Regions from separate parts of the Paenibacillus sp. J31R109 genome, predicted to be linked through region 1. Evidence: predicted binding sites of a transcription regulator. Region 1 holds the regulator's gene; each other region holds the start of a gene.
What was found. The regulator LexA, encoded in region 1, represses DNA repair genes until DNA is damaged. The targets are predictions, from matches to a motif close to CGAACATATGTTCG.
Positions count from the first base shown of each region.

Region 2: a site for LexA is predicted at 1,259-1,272, ahead of addB (helicase-exonuclease AddAB subunit AddB). Genes of this name have one in related genera too.
Region 3: a site for LexA is predicted at 1,224-1,237, ahead of recA (recombinase RecA). Genes of this name have one in related genera too.

Region 1 covers NZ_JCAUAR010000002.1:283,139-285,412, forward strand. Annotated here, with positions in the region: gene AC58QT_RS06915 (HAD family hydrolase) at 1-83, opposite strand, end outside; gene AC58QT_RS06920 (DUF896 domain-containing protein) at 123-308, opposite strand; gene AC58QT_RS06925 (LysM peptidoglycan-binding domain-containing protein) at 453-857, opposite strand; gene lexA (transcriptional repressor LexA) at 1,002-1,619, shown strand; gene AC58QT_RS06935 (aminopeptidase) at 1,691-2,274, opposite strand, start outside.
Region 2 covers NZ_JCAUAR010000001.1:317,620-319,893, reverse strand. Annotated here, with positions in the region: gene addB (helicase-exonuclease AddAB subunit AddB) at 1-1,111, opposite strand, end outside; gene AC58QT_RS01320 (hypothetical protein) at 1,354-1,602, opposite strand; gene AC58QT_RS01315 (hypothetical protein) at 1,609-1,908, opposite strand; gene AC58QT_RS01310 (class I SAM-dependent rRNA methyltransferase) at 1,995-2,274, opposite strand, start outside.
Region 3 covers NZ_JCAUAR010000001.1:704,295-706,568, reverse strand. Annotated here, with positions in the region: gene AC58QT_RS03220 (regulatory protein RecX) at 1-32, opposite strand, end outside; gene recA (recombinase RecA) at 108-1,154, opposite strand; gene AC58QT_RS03210 (competence/damage-inducible protein A) at 1,325-2,274, opposite strand, start outside.

The DNA of each region.
Region 1 (2,274 bases):
GTTGCAGTAAAGGCTTCCTCCACACTACGATCATCCCATAATAGCGTATCATCCAAATCAAAAAGCACAGCTTTCAACGTCATCATTCATTTCCCCTTTGAATGTAGTATCTATGTGTAAGCTTAATTCTCTTCGTCAGTGAACTTAATCGAATCCAGTTGGACTTTCAGGTTCCCTCTGAATGCATCAATATACTTCTTTCTCAGCTCGTTGCGCTCATCCAGTTCTGCATCTGTTAGGCCAACTGTCTTCGCTTTGCGAGCTAATTCATTGATGCGCTCAATCGTTTTATCCATGCTGTCACTCATTGTAATCCTCCCAGTCAAAATTTCAATATGAGTACTACTTTGCCATCACCGTTTGTGATTGTCAAGGATACATCATAAAGAGCCATAGACCTTAGGGTCCATAGCTCAAACTTTCATCTATATAGATAACTAAAAATGTACGTATTAAGGAAGTAATAGAACCTGACCCGCTTGTAGTGAACTGCTCGATAAATGATTAAATGATTTCAATCGTTCGACATAAGAACGTGTGTTCTCACCCTTCTTTTTGTGAGAGTCAGCGATTTCCCAGAGTGTATCACCACTTTGAATAACTATCTTCTCGTGTTGAATCGGTTGTGCGGATGGTTGAATGGAAGCAGTTGATGTAGACGATGTAACCGTACTATCACCTGCATAGGCTTGTACAATCGCACCAAACGAAAACACAGTTCCAAGAATTACTGCTATCAGCAAGAAACGAAGTAGTAGTTTCGCATGACCCCGTTTAGTCGTCATCCCTTTGGATGCTTGAGCAGTACCTTGAAGTATTGTTGTTCTTCCGTTCGATTGTGAATAAGCCATATACATAAAATCATCCCCCAAACATTTGTTCTGATATCAGAATAACACGAACACATGTTTGAGTCAACCATTTCTCGAACTTATGTTTGTACGAACTCGGGTTCTATGTTATACTTTGGGTAATGATTCCCAGTATTGGAGTGATATCTTATGAGTAAAATTTCGCAGCGTCAACAAGCAATCATGGAATTCATTAAGAACGAAGTGAAAGATAAGGGCTACCCGCCTTCCGTTAGAGAAATAGGCGAAGCTGTTGGACTAGCTTCCAGTTCAACTGTACATGGACATTTGGAGCGTCTTGAGAAAAAAGGCATGATTCGTCGAGATCCTACTAAACCGCGTGCAATCGAAATTCTAGGGCTTGATGGTGCCGAATCCCAATTCGCAGTTTCCGTCGCTCGTGTTCCCCTCGTTGGTAAAGTAACAGCAGGTGTACCTATTACAGCCACTGAGAATATCGAAGATTACTTCCCGCTTCCTACTAGCATGGTTGGCGACAACAACGTGTTCATGCTCAGCATTATGGGTGACAGTATGATCGAAGCTGGCATTCATAATGGCGACTATGTCATCGTTAAACAACAACAAACAGCGAACAACGGCGATATCGTTGTCGCCATGACCGAAGATGATGAAGCTACCGTTAAGCGTTTCTACAAGGAGAAGGATCACATTCGCCTTCAACCTGAGAACTCCGCTTTGCAGCCTATTCTCTTGAAGAATGTAACGATCCTAGGGCGCGTTATCGGTTTGTTCCGGGATATGTAAGACACCAATACCGCAAAAAAGCAGGCCCTCAAAGTGATATTTCACTTGAGAGCCTGCTTTTTTTCATCCTACTAAAAAGTTAATACCCAGTTCCCCGCACGGAAAATCGGCTCGATCGTCCCATCTGCTAGTTCCCCATCGATCTCAAGTTCCGCAGAACCTATCATAAAATCCACATGGATCAAGGAGCTATTCCCTCCTCGAGATTTCAACTCCGCATTAGACAGCGTAGTCCCTTCCTTCAAATTGATCGGATAACAGCTGCCTAAGGCCAGATGGCATGATGCATTCTCATCAATACCCGTGTTATAGAAAATACGATTAACATTGGAAATCGGAGAATCAAATGGCACAAGTGCAACCTCTCCTAGATAGCGTGCACCTTCATCCATATCCAATAAACGAGCCAAATGGTCATAACCCACTTCAGCTTGGAAATCTACAACCTTACCTGCTTCGAACGTAAATGAAAACCGATCTACTAATGCCCCATTGATATTTAACGGCATCGTACTCGCTACAGTTCCACTTACCCCTGTTCGGTTTGGAATGGTAAACACTTCTTCCGTCGGCATATTCGCCACATAACGGATGCCCCGAGCGTTCTCATTATCCCCGCCTAGCCAAATATGTCCCTCAGGCAGCTCAACTCGTA
Region 2 (2,274 bases), on a different contig from region 1:
TTAATAAATCCTGATAACCTTCCATATTCCGCACCATGATGGCCATTTCACGCCACCGTACGCCCTGCTCGCGAACTAATTGCAGCATGTCACGCACGGCACCTTCAACCTCAGCACGGCGATGAACCGCTTCTCTAATAACAAGCTGATCAGCTATCTTTTCCCCAGGAGAAGTCTGATACTTGGGAGCTCCCCCACCAATTCGTCGATCAAAATTTTGCTCTAAATACGCAAGCGCAGGACTATCTTCGTAGCGCGGCGAACGGGATGGGGCAAGTTGAATAACCTCTGCCGAATTAAGGCCTAATTGCCAAATCATCTCCTGCAAACGTACCATCGTCGTAGCCGTAGGATGAAATAAATCCAACTCATCCGGCGTATCACCTGCCTGCACCTCTCGATCCAGACATAACGTAATTGTCACTTGTTTGCACGCAGCAAATAAAGCACCAAGCACCTTGAATTCTTGAGGAGTAAACCCGTGAAACCCATCTATCCACACCGAAGATGAACGCAAATAACTAGAGTTAGTCACTTGTTCAGCAAGCAGTGTCAAGTAATCTTCACCGTCCAAATACTGCTTGGCAAGCTCTGACTCAAAGTGCCGATAGACGAGTTGGATATCGTGCATTTTATCTCGCAGCAAGCCATGCTCACCAAGGTTAGTCACTCGTTTATTCTCATGTGTCTCCAGCTGTTCTGCCGTCACACAATACCGCTTCATTTCTGTGAAAAGCTGGTTCAAACGGTCAACGAAGCCCATTTGCTCAGCAGAATGACCGAAGAGGCGAAGCTTATCTTTGTATTTATGTAAAATGCTCGTTAACAGCAGTTTCTTTCCTGTATCATCAATAGGCAGCCTCGCTGTGCCGCCTTCTTCTTGCATCACACGCCACGCTAAACGGTGAAAACTCAGTACTTGTGCACGGATCATCCCGCGAATACTTGGATCTGATACTAGTGCATGCTCTGCTTGAAATGTGGCTTGTTCTGGGACAAGCAGAATCAACGGGTCACCTTCCGGTGCCGATGCTAGCTGCTGCTTTATTTCTGTCAAACAGCGCTCGCTCTTGCCGCTACCGGCTCTACCAAGCACGAATCGAATGGACATTCAGGGCCTCCTAACACTTTCCGTCGGAAAGCTTGCTTCGTAAGCAATTCTCGTAATCTATCTTTCTATTCTAGCATATTTCAATGGATGAGTCGGCGTGGTAGATCATGGAGGGGGATCATGGGGATACATTTCGAACACGGAATGCGAACGTACATTCTATTAGTATAGCATAGAAATAGAAAAACAGAAATTAATTAGCAGTCGATTTTTTCGAGTTGCAGAACTGGAATCACGACGCTTCACTCCCGCAACTCGATTTTTTCGAGTTGCAGAACTGGAATCACTTCGTTTCTCTCCCGCAACTCGATTTTTTCGAGTTGCAGAACTGGAATCACTTCGTTTCTCTCCCGCAACTCGATTTTTTCGAGTTGCAGTACTGGAATCACTTCGTTTCTCTCCCGTAACTCGATTTTTTTGAGTTGCAGTACTAGAATCACTGCGTTTCTCTCCTGTAACTCGATTTTTTCGAGTTGCAGAACTGGAAGCACGACGTTTCACTCCCGCAACTCGATTTTTTCGAGTTGCAGTACTGGAATCACTTCGTTTCTCTCACGTAACTCGATTTTTTCGAGTTGCTGAACTGAAAACACTTCGTTTCTCTCCCGCAACTCGATTTTTTCGAGTTGCAGAACTGGAATCACTTCGTTTCTCTCCCGCAACTCGATTTTTTCGAGTTGCAGAACTGGAATCACTTCGTTTCTCTCCCGTAACTCGATTTTTTCGAGTTGCAGTACTAGAATCACTGCGTTTCTCTCCTGTAACTCGATTTTTTCGAGTTGCAGAACTGGAAGCACTCCATTTCTCTCCCACTAACACCGCCGGAAACACAACAAAAAAAGACAAAGCCAGATTAAACCGGCTTTGCCCACTGCATAACAATTTATTTGCTGCGCACTTCAAAAATAGCAAATTTCAAATAATGCCCTTCATCTACGCCAAGAATGCGCGGATGATCCATGCCTGCTCCACGGAACTCAATCAAGCGCAGCAACTTCCCGGCATCTGTTGCCGCGGCATGGATTGTTTCAAGAAACAATTCCGGATGCATGTGATAAGAGCAGCTAGCTGTGACCAGATATCCACCTTCATTCACAAGCTTCATCCCGTGTAAGTTAATATCTTTATAGCCTCGGCAAGCTCCTTCAACAGCGCTTTTCGTC
Region 3 (2,274 bases), on a different contig from region 1:
ATCACCTGTAATTCTTCCTCTTCGATCTTCATATCAACAATCTCCCAAATGGAGAAAAAGCACCCCAACACAAGGTTAAGGTGCTTCTTCAATCCTATATTTCAAACCTATTCAAAAGCTGTTTCCAACTCATCTTCTTCTTCGTCATCCGTGTTCGGACCAACTACTTTAATCAAGTTGCTGTTTTCTCTAATTCTCAGTTCAATCGTTTCCGAGATCGCTTTGTTATCTTTCAAGAATTGCTTCGCGTTCTCACGACCTTGACCAAGACGTTCGCCTTCATATGAATACCAAGCGCCGCTCTTATTTACGATATCTAGTTCTGTCCCGATATCAATAATACTGCCTTCACGTGAGATACCTTCGCCGTACATGATATCCACTTCGGCTTGCTTAAATGGAGGAGCTACTTTATTCTTAACGACCTTAATTCTTGTACGGTTACCCACCATGTCATTGCCTTGTTTGATCGTTTCAATACGACGAACATCCAAACGAACGGATGAGTAGAATTTCAATGCACGACCACCCGGAGTTGTCTCAGGGTTACCGAACATAACGCCAACTTTTTCACGCAATTGGTTGATGAAAATCGCAATAACCTTAGATTTATTGATGGCACCAGAAAGTTTACGAAGTGCTTGTGACATCAAGCGTGCTTGAAGACCTACGTGAGAATCCCCCATGTCGCCTTCAATCTCCGCTTTAGGTACTAGTGCTGCAACGGAGTCAATAACAATAATATCTACCGCGCCGCTTCGAACCAGTGCTTCAGCGATCTCAAGTGCTTGCTCCCCTGTATCTGGCTGGGAAAGAAGTAACTCATCTATATTAATACCAAGCTTGCTTGCATAGGAAGGATCCAACGCATGTTCTGCATCGATAAAGGCAGCTTGTCCACCTACTTTTTGTACTTCTGCAATTGCATGTAGAGCTACCGTTGTTTTACCTGATGACTCTGGTCCGTATACTTCAATAATTCTACCACGTGGGAATCCACCTATTCCAAGTGCGATATCTAGGGCAAGCGCGCCTGAAGAGATCGTTTCAACTTGCATATGCGTTGATTCTCCAAGCTTCATGATGGAGCCTTTTCCGAACTGTTTCTCAATTTGACGTAATGCGTTATCAAGTGCGGCACGACGATCTGACAAAACGACCACTTCCTTCTATCATTATAGGTATATGATAACTTGTTTTGGCATGTTTGCCAAGCATTTTTTCGAACATACATTCGTTTTTTTTGCGAACAAACAAAAAACCGTAACAAAGTTATCGCTTTGCTACGGTTCTTCCGTCAACTAAATCTAATTATAGAGGATTTCTAGTTTTCTTTCAACTGTTTCCATAATTGATAGAGAGCACGCTTAGCGGCTCTTTGTTTGATAAACTCGCGATTTCCAGACAATTGGAGAGTAAAGACTTCTGTCTTCGCATCCTTTTGAGCCAATCCAACATAGACAAGACCTACTGGCTTCCCTTCAGACGGACTAGGACCCGCCACACCGGTCACCGAGATGCCAAAGTCACTACCAGTCCTAACAAGCAGTTGTTCGGCTAAAACGACTGCTGTTTCGCTGCTGACAGCTCCTGGAGCGCCTTCCCCCTCCAAAACTTCCATCGGAACATCGAGTAGTTTATGTTTTAAAGCATTTGAATACACGATAATACCGCCTAAGAAAGATGTTGAGCTGCCTGGCACCGCGGTGATGAGATCACTAAGCAACCCCCCCGTACAACTCTCGGCTACTGCCAATGTTTGCTTACTCTCTGCTAGTAACTGCAAAACAATAGTTTCAATGGGAACGTCCTGATCCGCATAAAGATATTCACCTAGTCGACGTTTAATTTCTTCCTCAGTCGCTTTTAACTTCTCCTCGCCTTCAGCAGCGGAATGTGCACGCGTCGTTAAACGAATCGTGACTTCCCCTTCTTTGGCATAGGGAGCAATTGTAGGGTCTGACTGGGCTTGAATCAAATCCAAAAGTTGATGCTCTAGGTTTGACTCCCCGATTCCTGCGAACTTCAGCATTTTAGAATACAACGGCACTTCATCAGTCATTAAACTTTGCAGCCAAGGCACCGCATAATTCGTAAACATTGGTTTCATTTCCTTAGGAGGTCCAGGTAATAGCACGAAATGTGTTCCATTGAAGGTAAGGGCATTACCAACTGCCAATCCTGTATCATTTTGCAAAGGGTCACTGCCTTCAAGCATAAGGGCTTGTCGACGATTGCTTTCTACCATATGTATCCCTCTTGAAGTAAACATTG